Regions from separate parts of the Halalkalibacter krulwichiae genome, predicted to be linked through region 1. Evidence: predicted binding sites of a transcription regulator. Region 1 holds the regulator's gene; each other region holds the start of a gene.
What was found. The regulator Rex, encoded in region 1, represses fermentation and respiration genes when NADH is low (regulators of the CRP and FNR family bind a similar motif). The targets are predictions, from matches to a motif close to TTGTGAAATATTTCACAA.
Positions count from the first base shown of each region.

Region 2: BkAM31D_RS09595 (L-lactate dehydrogenase) is a predicted target of Rex. The motif match lies at 2,107-2,124, and genes of this name have one in related genera.
Region 3: BkAM31D_RS02815 (cytochrome ubiquinol oxidase subunit I) is a predicted target of Rex. The motif match lies at 1,038-1,055, and genes of this name have one in related genera.
Region 4: BkAM31D_RS10995 (NarK family nitrate/nitrite MFS transporter) is a predicted target of Rex. The motif match lies at 1,862-1,879, and genes of this name have one in related genera.

Region 1 is NZ_CP020814.1:260,983-264,945, reverse strand. Features, by position in the region: gene tatC (twin-arginine translocase subunit TatC) at 1-353, opposite strand, end outside; gene tatAY (sec-independent protein translocase protein TatAY) at 371-550, opposite strand; gene BkAM31D_RS01445 (redox-sensing transcriptional repressor Rex) at 708-1,343, opposite strand; gene BkAM31D_RS01440 (ABC-F family ATP-binding cassette domain-containing protein) at 1,524-3,449, shown strand; gene BkAM31D_RS01435 (ComEC/Rec2 family competence protein) at 3,523-3,963, opposite strand, start outside.
Region 2 is NZ_CP020814.1:1,914,801-1,918,763, reverse strand. Features, by position in the region: gene BkAM31D_RS09605 (SIMPL domain-containing protein) at 1-231, opposite strand, end outside; gene BkAM31D_RS09600 (M20 peptidase aminoacylase family protein) at 773-1,936, opposite strand; gene BkAM31D_RS09595 (L-lactate dehydrogenase) at 2,187-3,134, shown strand; gene BkAM31D_RS09590 (DoxX family protein) at 3,176-3,580, opposite strand; gene BkAM31D_RS09585 (VOC family protein) at 3,582-3,963, opposite strand, start outside.
Region 3 is NZ_CP020814.1:535,220-539,182, reverse strand. Features, by position in the region: gene BkAM31D_RS02815 (cytochrome ubiquinol oxidase subunit I) at 1-981, opposite strand, end outside; gene BkAM31D_RS02810 (GGDEF domain-containing protein) at 1,192-2,280, opposite strand; gene BkAM31D_RS02805 (LPxTATN C-terminal sorting signal domain) at 2,496-3,173, opposite strand; gene sipW (signal peptidase I SipW) at 3,218-3,799, opposite strand; gene tapA (amyloid fiber anchoring/assembly protein TapA) at 3,796-3,963, opposite strand, start outside.
Region 4 is NZ_CP020814.1:2,188,083-2,192,045, forward strand. Features, by position in the region: gene BkAM31D_RS10990 (peptide-methionine (S)-S-oxide reductase MsrA) at 1-204, shown strand, start outside; gene BkAM31D_RS10995 (NarK family nitrate/nitrite MFS transporter) at 268-1,587, opposite strand; partial or broken gene nirB (nitrite reductase large subunit NirB) at 1,895-3,963, shown strand, end outside.

The DNA.
Region 1 (3,963 bases):
ATCCCTAATAAAAACAAAATAAAGGCAAAAGGAATATAAGCAAGAGTTGCCTTTTGCTCCTTCTCATGAAGCCCCGGCCTAATAAAAGCCCAGAGTTGATACATGATGACCGGAAATGTTAAAACAAAGCCAACAGAAACGGCAAATGTCATGAAGATTCTAATCGGATCCGTTAACTTAAAAGCATTCATCGGTAAATCTTGTGCAGTTGGCGTACTTTGTAAATACATAATTAAAGGTTTTGCTAAAAAAAAGCCGGCAATTAGTGCGACCGTGAAAAAGATGAGCGATATGACAATTCTTCGTCTCAATTCCACAATATGCTCCATCACCGACATATCTTTATGTTCCATTTATAAACCCTTCCTACTTAGGCTTTATCTTTATCCTTCTTCTTATCATCTTCGTCATCAGCTAAGCCTTTAGTCGCTTGCTTGAATTCACGTAAAGTATTTCCAGCAGCCTTTCCTAGCTCTGGAAGTTTCTTTGGACCAAAAATTAATAAGGCAACAAGTGCAATAATCGCAATACTTCCTGCTCCTAAACCCATAGGTAGCACCTCCTTGTCCAATTACTTTCTCATTATAGTCCTTCTGATTACAGAAGGCAATCACTCTCGATAATTGTATAATTTTGTTCAAAAAGAAAGAGACGATCCTTCAATCTTCTTTCCTTGGTAGAGAATTTACGATATGTTGTTCAAGCTTTTACACAGGGTAATGCTTTAGAAAATAGACTAATGATTGTAGCTCAACAGTCAAATCGATGTGATGCACACGTACAGTTTCAGGCACATCTAATCTTGCCGGTGTAAAGTTTAGAATTCCTTGAATCCCAGCTTCTACTAGTTGATCAGCGATTTTTTGAGCGGCGGCAGACGGTACGGTTAAAATAGCGACTGTAACATCAGAATCAATTACTTCTTTGAAATCCTTTAGGTGATAAACCGGTACTCCACCAACATTTGTTCCTATTTTATTTTCATCTACATCAAACGCCATGACAATTTGAGTATTTTTGTTCTTTGAAAAATTATAATGTAAAAAAGCTGTTCCTAAATTCCCGACACCAACTAGTGCTACTTTTGTTAATTCATCTTGGTCTAATGTTTTCCGAAAGAAAGAGAGTAAGTAATTCACATTATATCCATACCCCTTTTTCCCAAGTGCTCCGAAATAAGAGAAATCTCTTCGAATTGTAGCTGAATCAACCTTTACTGCCTCACTTAATTCAGTTGAAGAAACTCTTTGTTTGCCTGAGGCGTAAAGATTTTCCAAAAATCTATAATAAAGTGGTAAACGCTTTGCCGTTGCTTGTGGAATCTTGGTTTGATCATTTTTCATCAAGTTTCCTCCCTCCTGCTACCATCTAGTTTGGCCTTCTAGATGTATTTTTTATTGTACACTAATTCACAGAGAATGTAATCGTTTCAATTCAGAGTTCATGAAGTTGTTGAATGAGTCAATCTACGATACACTTATATATAGTAGAAAATCGATTTTAACTAGATAGGAAGGAACCCTATGATTGTCTTACAATGTATAAATATATCTAAATCGTTTGGCGTTGACCCTATTCTATCAAATATTAAACTTGATATCCAAACAGGAGAGCGTGTCGCTCTTGTTGGGAGAAATGGTGCAGGAAAATCAACGCTTTTAAAAATAATAGCTGGTCAGATTTCATTCGATAGCGGGCAACTTATGATTCCAAAAGGTATCGAACTCGGCTATCTTGCTCAAAATACTGGGCTCGAGTCAGATCTTTCCATTTGGGACGAGATGCTTACAGTCTTTAAACCACTTCAACGTATGGAGAAACAAATTCGGGAGATGGAAGTACAAATGGCTGATCCTGCCTTACTTTCCGATCAAGCAAAGTACGAAAAGTTACTGAAGGAATATGACCAACTGCAATTAACTTTTAAAGACAAAGGTGGCTATCAGTATGAAGCTGATATTCGCGGTGTCCTTGCAGGGATGAATTTCGCTGACTTTGATTACCAAACGAAAATTTCCACGTTAAGCGGTGGGCAAAAGACAAGACTCGCACTGGCGAAACTACTTTTAACAAAACCAGATATTCTAATTCTTGATGAGCCGACAAACCATCTAGACATCGCCACTTTAACATGGCTTGAACAGTACTTAGTCTCTTACAAAGGCGCGATCTTAATCGTCTCCCACGATCGTTACTTCTTAGATAAAATTGTGACTGAAGTCGTCGAAATCTCAAGAACAAAATCAACGAAATATCCTGGAAATTACAGTGCTTATCTTGAAGAGAAAGCGAAACGGTATGAACAGGAACTAAAACAGTTTGAAAAACAACAAGGTGAGATTGCAAAATTAGAAGACTTTATCCAGCGTAATATTGCGAGAGCTTCTACTACCAAACGTGCTCAAAGCAGGCGAAAGCAATTAGAGAAAATGACGTTACTAGATCGCCCGTCAGGATCGGAAAAGTCCGCTTCCTTCTCTTTTGACATAAAGCGTCAAAGCGGAAATGAAGTAATTCGAGCTACCGACCTTGAAGTCGCTTATGGTGAAGCAACGATTTTTCAAAATCTTGAACTCGCCGTTGATAAAGGTGAAAGTGTTGCTTTAATTGGTCCAAACGGAGCTGGAAAAACGACACTACTCAAAACGTTAATGAATGCCATCCCTCTTAAAAAAGGTTCTATTAAATTTGGCAGCAATGTAACCATTGGCTACTACGATCAAGAACAAGCCAACTTAAAATCGAACAAGTCAGTTCTTCATGAGCTATGGGATGATTATTCTCTAGAACCAGAAAAGGAAATTCGAACAGTACTCGGTAACTTTCTGTTTACAGGTGATGACGTATTAAAACCTGTTTCTGCACTAAGCGGTGGAGAAAAAGCAAGACTCGCCTTAGCTAAATTAATGATGCAAAAAGCGAACGTGCTCATTCTTGATGAGCCGACAAACCATTTAGATCTTGATGCAAAAGAAGTACTCGAAAATGCGTTAATAGATTATCCAGGAACATTGTTATTCGTTTCTCATGATAGGTATTTCCTTAACCGTATTGCTACTCGAATGGCAGAGCTTGAGAATGGTCAAATGACTAATTACCTTGGAGATTATGATTATTACCTTGAGAAAAAAGACGAAATGTATCAACGTGAACAACTTGATTTACAAGAAAAAGGACATGTCGTTACAGAAAGCATCCAACCTGATAAAAGTAATTATATACAAGATAAAGAAGCAAAAAAATTAGAAAGACAACGGTTAAGACGAATCGAGGAAATTGAAGCAAGAATTGAAGCGTTAGAACTACTCTGTGCCGAAAAAGAAGAAGCATTATGTGATCCTGATGTTTACTCTGATCATGAGAAGGCTCAATTATTCCAGCAGGAAATTGATAACTCTAAGCTCGAAATGGATAATCTAATGGAAGAGTGGGAGCAGCTTCAACAATAAAGTACAATGATAAAAGGGGTGTCTCAAAAGGTCTTTAACCTTTTGAGATACCCCTTTTTGACACTTTATTCCTTCATCTTTCTGTTTTAATCGTCAGTGACTGTCCGTCTGAAACAATGAGTATATTGCCATTTATGCCCGTTGAAACGACTCTGCTTCCTGTTTTCTCATATCGACTATACGCTCTTTTGCTTCTTAAATTATTCATACTAATGACTGTATAGCTTGGTTGCACGGTTTGAATAAATAAATTTGATGAGGAAGTCCTCTTCCCGTGATGCGGGGCATCTAAAAGGTCAACATGTAACTTTTCCCCTTTGAAGTTTACGAGCTTTTCCTCTTGTTTTTTATAAATATCTCCTGTGAATAAAAACGTCTGATCCCGATACGTCACTTTTAATACAAGTGACAGATTGTTAATGTATCTTGTAGATAATTTCTTTTCTTTACGGGCCTTTTCAAGGGCTTCATGACTAGGACTAAGCACTTCAACAGATACTTCTTTCCCTAATGA
Region 2 (3,963 bases), 1.7 Mb from region 1:
GTAAACAGTCGTCTGAATATCTTGTTCCGGGATTCCTAATTCAATAAGACTAGAAATTACAGCATTTATTGCCATAGCGTTCTCCTGTTGAGCATCAATAATGCTCTCATTTAACGTAGTCACTCCCATCGTAATTTGAACTTGATCAGGTGTAGCTTGAACGATCCCTTCTCCCCTAACTCGTAACGTATTTGTTTCAGACTCTCTAGTATGCTTTTGTGATTTGTCCATTTATCCCCCACCTTTAACCCCTATTTATCCAATTATATTGTCGATCTTTGCGCAAAAGAACACTCGTTACATGAATAAAAAAAGGATTCAGGGCTAACTGATGGATCCCATATGTAAATACATTTATGATCAAAATAATTTCTAACTACTGGGTTAACATAGAAAACTTACTTCAACCCTAGTTATCTCAGTGCTACGAAGTTGTTCTTACGAGCTATACCAGCTATTCCCCTTTCTAAACGAATTTGCTAGTCTTTTCGTTTGTTCTTATTCTGATTCCGCTTATTACAGATCATTTTGTTATGCTCAATCATAAAGTAACAATATAAGGAGGTGATAGTAACATTCTCAGTATCTAGACAAATAGCTTGATTCATTCTCCCTCTCCTTTCTAAACAGGAGGTTGTCTCAAATCTGCGACAACCTCTATGTGTCATCATTGATCTGACTGTAGAGCAGTCTTAATAGGATAGATTCATAGATAGGGTGCGTCTCAAAAAAGAAAAGAAACTTTTGAAACGCACCCTTAGCTTTTATCAGTTTATTTACTATCACTTCTCGGTTGTTCAAATAGTTTCATAATAGAAACGGCCAATATCTTCACTCCATCCAATAAAGCTGTAACATTGAAGCTCATATTGGGATGATGTAAACCAGGAGAAAGATCCGCTCCTAAACCAACCATCGTTGCTTTTAAATTAGGATTCCGAGCAGCATAATAGTGGAAATCCTCTCCACCCGGCGTTACGAGTGGCGGTGATACGCTTTCTTTACCAAGTACCTCTTCTATCGCTTTTTGAATGATTTGTTCCATCGTTTTATTTGGAACTGCGGCTACCATTGATGTGAGCGTTTCTAGTTCAATTTCAGCTCCATTAAAACTAGCTGCTGTCATTACAGCTTTCTGAACTTGAGCAAAAAGGGTTTCCATTGCCTCATTCGTTTGTGCGCGAAGATCAATTCCAATAATCGCTTCATCCGGAATGATGTTATAATTTCTTCCCTCCGTACGTACCATGGTTACTTTTGCAGAACTGGATATTCTTGGATCGATCTTAATTGAATTAACCGCATTTATGATTGCACCGATTGAATCTATTACATTTATTCCCTGATGTGGCCTCGCAGCATGTGCTTGAACACCCTTTACCTTTCCTTGCAGTATTTTCGTAGCTCCATGATAAATGGCGGGTGAAGCTTCTTTTAATGATAGTTCTTCACTTGGTCTAACATGAATGCCAAGTAGATAAGAAACGTCATTAACAACTCCTTTGTCTATGAACTTTTTTGCGCCAGTCCCCGTCTCTTCAGCTGGTTGAAAAATGATTTTCAATGTCCCTTTAGGCTTATAGCCGATGTCCATTAACATTTTGAGCGTATATAATACCATTGTTGCATGTCCATCATGACCACATGAATGATTTGCCTTCCATACACCATTAACATTTTGCCATAAGGCATCTATATCAGCTCTCAGTGCAACCGTAGGACCATGGCTATCTCCCTTCCATTCTGCAACAAGTCCCGTATGATCATCAAAAAGAGAATATTCAATTCCCAATTGACCGACTCTTTTTGCCAAATAGTTTGTCGTCTCTTGTTCCTCCCAACTAACTTCTGCGATCGAGTGAAGATGTTGGTACGTTGCAGTTATTTGGTCTTTGTACTTTTCAATCCATTCGTCTATGTTTTTAATTGTTCTCACTCCTTTCCCTTTCAAATCTATTTACCCATTCAATATGCTCACTTTTGTTTTTTCTATACTATATTCAACGAGTACCATAAATTCTCATTTTATCGTCCTGTATTTTATAAATGGGCATCTAGTAAACCAACCCAACTTTGTGAAGATGTTCACAATTTATCCAAATAAAAATGTGAAAAACTTCACAATTATTTGTTATACTTAGGATGTAAACAAAAGCATATAAGAATGTGTTTAGAGGAGGTTTACTATGAACGGAAAAGTAAATCGTGTCGTGTTAATTGGAACTGGTGCCGTTGGATGTAGTTATGCTTATTCATTAATCAATCAAGGAACAGTTGAAGAATTAGTTTTAATTGATGTAAATGAGTTTCGCGCTGAAGGTGAAGTGATGGACTTAAATCATGGTCTCCCTTTTGCTCCTTCTTCTATTAAAATTTGGAATGGATCCTATAAAGATTGTGCAGAAGCAGATCTAGTTGTCATAACAGCAGGTCTACCACAAAAGCCTGGAGAAACAAGACTTGACCTCGTTAGAAAAAACACGATGATTTTTAAAGACATTGTGAAGAATATTATGGATAATGACTTTGACGGGATATTTTTAATTGCTACAAATCCAGTTGATATTTTAACGTATGTTACTTGGAAAGAATCTGGGTTACCAAAAGAACGAGTAATTGGCTCCGGAACGACTTTAGATACAGCTAGATTACGCTATATGCTTGGAGATTATTTTGATATTGATTCAAGGAATGTTCATGCCTATATTATTGGTGAACATGGGGATACGGAACTTCCTGTTTGGAGTCATACAACCATTGGTGTTGAAAGACTTGAAACCTATTTAGCTAAAAATAGTGAGTATAACCAAGAACAGTTAGAAAGCCTATTTGAAAATGTGCGTGATGCCGCTTATCACATTATTGAACGAAAAGGTTCCACTTACTACGGCATAGGAATGTCTTTAACACGGATTACAAAAGCCATTTTACAAAACGAAAATTGTATATTGCCGGTATCTGTCTATCTGGACGGCGAGTATGGCCATCAAGATGTATTCATTGGTACTCCAGCGGTTATTAACCGAAATGGTGTGAAGCAGGTCATTGAACTTGAGCTAAATGATGTAGAAAAGCAACAATTTGATCATTCTGTTAAAGTATTAAAAGAGATTATTCTTCCGATTTCAAACTAATATAGAGGTTGTCACAGCTCCGTGACAACCTCTTCTTCCTGTTAATTATGTTGAACAGTTTCATGTTTAGGCTTGTTAAAATACGCTCCGATTGAAAAGCTTTGACTGCTGCTAATAATCAGTTGTATAGATGCCGCAAGTAGAATAACATCTAACTCAAATCCACCAAGAAAGCCTTCTGGCCATTTTGTTGTCAATATGGCTCCTACCATGATTATTGCAAATAAGGCTCCTATCACTTTCGTTCCAATTCCTAAGACCATTGCTAGTCCACCAACTAATTCAATAATAGCAACAATATAAGCCAAGAATCCCGGTAACCCAATACTCTCAAACCAACCTGCAATATTCGCTATCCCACTTTGGAATTTATCAAGTCCATGGAAAAAGAACGTAAGACCAACAACAACTCGAACTATGAATAAACCTAACTCATTCTTATTCAATTTAGTTCCCCCCTTTTTTTATTTGAAGACGAATGCCAACACCTGAAGGACCTTCTATTAGCCATCCTTCATCTACTTCTATTATCGTTACCTGATTATCAGTTAAGTGATGAACCACTTTTGACAATGCTTCTTCGTCGGGCAATAGAATTGTGTAATACTCAATCCCAACTGCATTTTTAGGTCTAATTTTGGCATCAGAACCAGCCCAAATATTTAAGCCAATATGGTGATGATAACCACCTGCAGCCATAAATAGCATTCCATATTTTGTCATATTCCCTACTGTTACGTCCATCCCAAGTAGATCTCGATAGAAATTTTTACTCTCATATAAATCACGAACATGTAAATGAATATGTCCAATTGTTGTTTTTTCAGGT
Region 3 (3,963 bases), 270 kb from region 1:
AACTCCAATCGTGACCATAATATCGAAAAAGTAATGGATCTCTAAAGGCGGATGATACTCCTCTGGAATATCATTTAACCCTGTGACGACCCCTGTTGGATTACTATGCACTAAAAAGCTTAATGCATAAGGTATTTTAATCGCATATTTCACTTCATTTGTTTCCGTTAATACTCCATATAGAACAAGAGGTGCTTCTCCCTCTGTTTCAAAATGCCACTCTGCTGCTGCTAGCTTTTCAGGCTGATATTCTGCAAGAAATTTACCAGATAAATCACCGACTAAAGCTGTAGCAATCGCAAAGATCAACCCAACTTTCATCGTAAGTGCAAGAGCCTTACGATGGTATTCATGACGATTGCCTTTCCAGAGGTGAAAAGCTGCAATCGAAGCTAGAATAAATGCTGAAGTCATATAGGCAGATGTTAGGACATGAGCTACTTTCGTCGGCATCGCCGGAGTAAACATTGCTACAAGCGGCTGAATGTTTGTCAGTTGTCCGTCGACTAATGTGAATCCTTGTGGCGTATTCATAAACGCATTCACCGATGTAATAAATAACGCCGACATCGCCGAACCTAATACAATTGGGATCAATAAATAAAAATGATGCTTTGGATTTTTAAAACGATCCCACGTATATAAATAAATTCCTAGAAAAATAGCTTCAAAGAAAAACGCGAACGTCTCCATAAATAAAGGTAGTGCCACAAGTTGGCCAGCAAATTCCATAAACCTTGGCCATAAGAGCGCTAATTGTAACGCGATCGCTGTTCCTGTCACAACACCGACTGCAACACTAATTACATAACCACGTGCCCAACGTTTCGCTAATAATATATAATGCTCATCATTATTTCGTAATCCTAGCCAATGAGCAATTGCAATTAAGATTGGAACCCCAACACCTACTGTTGCAAAAATAACGTGAACTGAAAGTGTCAGCATCGTTAAGTACCTGCTTAATTCAACAGACTCCATTTTCATCCTCCTCTCGAACTCCTACTGGAGATAATGCTATTGTATATGCAAAATGTATGTGAAATACATCACATATTGTACAATTTCGTTACAGAAGAATGAAGAATTATTGACAAAAGCTAACGAAAACGTTGTCAATTCTAACTATTCCACCTCTTTCCAAATTAAAAAAAGAATGAGCTCCGCTACCGCTGAGATTCATTCTTTTCATTAACCAACATCTTTATCTGCAAAATGGATCTTATTCCTTCCATTTTTCTTTGATTCATACAAAGAGCAATCAGCCCTCTCAATCGTTTCTCGAATCGTAGAAGCATCCTTTACTCGACACACGCCGATCGAAACAGTCACACTTAACTCAGTTTTATCATGCGTATAAAAAGTAGCAGTTTCTATCTCTCTTCTAATAGCTTCAACTTTTTCAATGATGTTTATAGGAGCTTTTTCCTTTATAAATATAATAAACTCCTCTCCTCCATAACGTCCTGCTATCGCATCAACATCAGCATCACTCGTAGCCGTTCTATCAAGAAGCTCTGCCACGTTTTTTAAAATGTCATCACCTGTTAAATGACCGTACGTATCATTTATTTTTTTAAAATGATCTAGATCAATCATTAAAATATACTTCTTTTCCTCGGTACCGCACAGCGCCTTAACCTTTGATAAAAAGTGTCGAATATTATACAAGCCCGTTAATGGGTCACGTTCTGCAAGAAACTGTAACTGCTTTTTTAAGGCAATTTCTTTTTCTGAACTATAAATAAAGAAATACAATAGCAAAGCAACTAAGTTAAATGATAGAAACCTATAAATAGCTATCTCGCTAAAAACGTTCCACCCGTCTGGCAAAATCATAATGATAGGCAAGTCCGAAATAAGCCAGCAAGCTGTAACCAAAAAGACCAATGTGGACAAACCAATAACGGGTTTCTTCTTGTTCCGAACAAGTAAAGCAAATCCTACTGGAATGACCATGCCGAATATAACACCGGGAAGAGCCCCTTCTCCGCCAATTCCTAATCGCCATAAACTAACAATTACAACTACAGGAATGACATACTTCCATCCTTTTCTGTAACCATAAAAGACGAGTGGGATCATCCTCATATCAAACTGATAGTGACCATATTTAATCGGTAAATAAAACATAGCAATGACAGCAAAAGAAACTAGGAAAATTCCTCCAAGTGCATAAGTCCATTTAGAAAACTTCTCTTTATTATTCATGAGAAGAACGAGACATAGGTGCATCATCAGGATAATGGCTATATTCGCTAAGATTGATTGTAAAACCATTTGCTCCCCCCTAACTCCTACTCTCTACTTTTTTATTATCAATGGTACGGCTGTTCCTTTTACGGAAACCCGTTTCATTATATATAATTCTACTACCTTTTGAAATAATAATTACTATTTTTATACAATAATTTTAGTTATTACCATTAACACTATCACTAAATTGGAAATACAAAATAAAAAAAGTCAGACCATAAAGAATGGTCCAACTTCTTTTACTTTGACTCAATGATTCTTTTTTTCTGATTTTGATATATATAGATAAAAATTCCCATTAGCATTACTATGATCCCAATCAATAAATAGTTATATGAATTCGTAGCTGTTACTGGAAGTATATAACCTTCTTTAAATCCTCCACGAAGCCCCTCTCGATCAATAGGTCGTTGAATTTGATTTCCTCCATTGACTACCTCTTCTTCTTGATGTGCATTGAATTTGAATTCCGTATGAAACGCTAACCCTTGAAAATCATTTCCCAATTCTGATGGAAATCGAATGATAAACAAAAGATCTTCCTCATGCTCTGCATTCAACTGCCTCTTTGGAATTCCTTCTAGATCCTCAAGCTTCCCATAAAAGATCGTTTCCTTTTCATCACGCACTTCCAATTGAAATTCATTATAAAGCTTTTTTGAACCACTTTTAAATACAATTTCCATATTATAAGTAAAGTTTCCCGCACCTCTATTTTGAATCGTTACTGCCCTCTCTGTCCAATCACCTGGCTTCATATTTTCGATATGAAATAGGATGCTATCAGGAGCAGTCGAGATCGTAATTGGATTTGTTTCGGCCAACGTCTTCTCACTATACTGAACGCTTAGACTCCATAAAAGAAGCACCGTCAACCCTGTTACAATTTTATACAGATAGTTTGTCTTTTTACCCATATCCTCACCTTCAATAACTTTTCTACGACTACTCCGATAGACTGTTATATGGTTTCCTTCACTTCTTCAACAGCTGGTTGTGTTTTATTTCCTTTTTCTAGCTGCGAGACACCTTGCCAAATTGTAATTCCAGAGTAAATCAACAATAATAGGCCTGGCAGGATCAAAAGAAGTGCCGCTCCTTCTTTTGACTGTGCAAAATTCCCGACATATCCAACATACGGGATGGTAAAACCTTCATATTTCGCAATAACATTTTCCGATAAGACAAGGGAACTATCTGGAGCGTTGTTGTTATCACCCTTTGTTTCATACATGACATGCTCTCCACTTTGCTTGACACCGACAACCCTGTGAGTAATTAGCTTTTCTGCTGATTCCATAAACGTAATGACATCACCTTCTTGAAACCTTGTCATGTCACCACCTGGTTTGACCGCTATAATCGAACCTGTCTTAAATTCTGGCTCCATCGAACCAGAAAGAACTGTTTTGAATTGATAACCAAAGAGTTCCGGTTCACCACCAGATGCTTTCGTTGAAATTACGATAAATACCATGAAAACAAGGACTACAAATAAAACAAAGCTAATTAAACGACTACTCCATTTCATTGCCACTTTCATGACTCGTCACCTTCCTCAGGAGATTCTTCTTCTACTTTTTTCAGTTTCATAACTTCTTTTGCTTCTGCTTTATCTTCATCAGCAACCTTATCCTCTACAACTGATTCCTTTTGCTCTATTAGTTCCTCTTTTGGTTCCTCTTCTACTGGACTTTTCCTCTGTTC
Region 4 (3,963 bases), 1.9 Mb from region 1:
CGTTTTCCCAAAGCATATTTTGAATTAATGAGTTATTTTCCCACATTTTGCGAATTTGTAGACTCTACATTAGTTGCAAGGTTAAATGGATTTGTAAGAGAGTATGGCTCATTGCAGTCTATTAAAATGGAATTAGCAGAATGGCCTTTAAGACAAAAAGAAAAAGGCGCTATAGAAAGTATGATTCAGTCTTTAAAGTGGTAATTAAAGAGAGAAAGGGCTTCTCACAAGGTCAATACGAGAACTTGTGAGGAGCCCCTATTGTAATTAAGATGCTTTTTGTTTTGATTCAATCATAGTGTCACACGCAACTTCTGCATTTTTCCGCTGATAGTAGTACCAATTTAAAACAATAGATAGTACGTAGAACCCAATAAAGAGATACAAAGCTGTTACTGGTGTTCCGGTAGCAGAAGATGACCAACCGAAAAGTTGTGGAATAAAAAATGACCCATACGCGGCAAAAGCAGCAGTAAATCCAAGTACAGGTGCAGCTTCTTTAACAGGAAAGATAAGTGGGATCATCTGGAATGTTGAACCTGATCCCATTCCGGCTGCAATAAATAGAATTAAAAATGAAATGAGAAAGCCTGCAAAATGTTGTTGACCACTAAAATAGATAACTGCTAGAGCGCCAAGACTCATCGTTATAAGGACCAAAGTAGTAACTTTAGCGCCACCAAATTTATCAGAAACCCACCCACCAACAGGACGGAAAGCCGCGGCTAGAAAAGCTCCTAAAAAGGCTAACGCAACATACTCAGGAAATTGTGATCTTAATAGTAATGGGAAGGCTGCCCCATATCCAATGAATGAGCCAAAAGTAGCAACATAGAGAATGGTCATGATCCATGTATGCTTTCGTTTCACAATAATAAATTGGTCTTTTACAGATTGTTTTGCAGTTGGGAGATTATCCATTCCGAAATAAGCAACGATTGTCATGATAATAATTGGGACAACCCAGATAAATGCAGCGTTTTGTAACCAAATCTCTTGACCATTGGCTAAGACTTGACCTTCACCACCGATAAAGGCAAACGTTCCAACTGTGATAATTAACGGAGTAACAAATTGAACAACTGAAACCCCCATATTTCCTAATCCGCCATTAATTCCTAGAGCTGTTCCTTTCTCTTTTTTAGGGAAGAAGAAACTAATATTTGCAAGAGCGGAAGAGAAATTACCTCCACCAAGTCCGCATAATGCCGCAAGAGTTAACATAAGCCAATATGGTGTTTCTGGATTTTGAACCGCAAACCCAATTCCAATTGTTGGCAGTAATAATATACCTGTTGAAAAGACGACCCAGTTTCGACCACCAAATTTGCCAACAGCAAAAGTGTAAATAAATCGTAATGAGGCACCAACTAAACCAGGTACTGCTGCTAAAGTGAACAGCTGTTCATCTGTAAATTGAAAACCGATATCATTTAAGCGGACAGCAACTACGGACCATATTTGCCATACAACAAAAGCAAGTAATAATGTTGGAACTGAGATCCATAAATTTCTTCGAGCGTGTCTTTTTCCTTCCCTTTCCCAAAACTCTTGATTTTCTGGCTGCCATTCTGTTATTCGTGCCATGATAATTCCTCCAATAATAACTTTATCAAATTCTTTTTTAAAATTGCTTCTTATCTAAACATGATTACAAAACAAATCATACAAACAAAAAGAACTGTTGAAAGTGATATGTATCACATAAAAAGATAAGAATGTACCGGAATATCTCGAAAACCAAAACAATATATAAAGGAAGCTAATTCTTTCAATAAAAAAGAAATATAAAAAATTGAAAATGTGATTGTTATCACATTAATTTCTAAGTAAAAGTCATATTATGAGTGTAACAAATACATTGTGAATTATTGAACAAAATGGAGGGATAAACATGAAGAAAGAAAAATTAGTAATGGTCGGAAATGGAATGGCTGGTGTTCGTGTTATAGAAGAAATATTAAAAGTGAATCCTGATTTATATGACATTACAATATTTGGGGCAGAACCACATCCAAACTACAACCGAATTAAGCTATCAAATATATTGCAAGGTGAAGCGAGTTTTAAAGAAACAATTATAAACGATTGGCAATGGTACGAATCGAATGACATTACTCTCTATACTGGGGAATCGGTTGTTGATATAGATACGAACGCGCAACATGTAATATCAGAGCATGGAACAAAAGTAGATTACGATAAATTAATTCTAGCAACAGGGTCAGTACCTTTTATCTTACCTGTGAAGGGAGCTGACAAAAAAGGTGTAATAGGGTTTCGTGATATAGCTGATTGTGAACAAATGATCAAAGTGGCAAAACAGTTTAAGAAAGCTGTTGTAATTGGTGGGGGTTGCTTGGGTTAGAAGCAGCAAAGGGGCTTATTCATTTAGGTATGAAAGTGGATGTAGTTCATTTGCCGGAGCATTTAATGGAAAGACAGTTAGATACGATTGCCGCGACAATGCTAAGAAATGAATTAGAAAAACAAGGTATGAATTTCCTGATGGAAAAAGTTACAGTCGAGTTATTAGGATCAGAACGTGTGACAGCTGTTCGCTTTAAAGATGGAACAGAAATTGAAGCTGATTTAGTTGTCATGGCAGCTGGTATTAAACCAAACGTAGCAATTGCTGAAAGAAATGGTCTTTTTGTAAACCGTGGAATAGTCGTCAATGATTTTATGGAAACATCCGTTCCTAATGTCTATGCGATTGGAGAATGCGCAGAACATCGAGAAATTGTCTATGGGTTAGTAGCGCCATTGTATGAACAAGGCAAAGTATTAGCTGAACTGTTAACTGGCAACAAAGGAAAAGGATATGAAGGGTCTATTACAGGGACTCAATTAAAAGTTTCAGGAATTGATCTATTTTCTGCGGGAGAATTTATTGATGATCCAACCTCAAAGTCGATCGTTGTTCATAATGAATTTGAAGGAATTTATAAAAAAGTTCAAATACGTGATAATCGCATAGTTGGAATCGTTCTATATGGCGACACAAAAGATAGCAATCGGTTATTCAGAATGTTGATGAATAAAGATGATGTGAAAGATCTCATTTCGGTTTCTTTCTTACAAAAAACAGGTCAGGACGAAGCGAATGACATTGCTTCAATGACAGATGATGAGATTGTTTGTGGTTGTAATGGAATCGTTAAACAAACAATCGTCGAAGCCGTTAAAAAAGAAGGTTTGACAACTGTTGAACAAGTAGGAAGATGTACAAATGCGGGGCGTTCTTGTGGACGTTGTAAGCCTGTCATTCAAGACATTCTCGAATATACGCTTGGTGCTGACTTTGATCAAACGGCTATAAAACAAACCGTTTGTGGATGTACTACATTAAGTAGAGACGAAGTCGTTGCAGAAATTCGTGAAAAAGGACTTACAACAATTAGAGAAGTAATGAACGTCCTTGAATGGCAGAACGAAGAAGGCTGCTCAAAATGTCGTCCGGCATTAAATTACTTCCTTGGAATGGTGCACCCTGATTATATTGACGATAGGAATTCACGCTTAGTAAATGAAAAAATGCATGCCAATATCCAAAAAGATGGGACATATTCGGTCATTCCAAGAATGTATGGAGGAATAACTTCTGCCAAGGACTTAAGAAAGATCGCAGACGTGGCAGATAAATACAATGTAGGTCTTGTGAAATTAACAGGCGGACAACGAATTGGATTATATGGATTGAAAAAAGAAGATCTACCAGCTGTTTGGGAAGAATTGGGGATGCCTTCAGGCTATGCATACGGGAAAACATTACGAACTGTAAAAACTTGTGTTGGTGCAACATTCTGCCGGTTTGGAACTCAAGATTCAATGAGTCTGGGAATTGAACTAGAGAAAAGATTCGAACGACTTGATACCCCGCATAAAGTGAAAATGGGTGTTTCAGCTTGTCCAAGAAATTGTGCAGAGGGTGGGATTAAGGATGTTGGTGTTGTTGGTTTA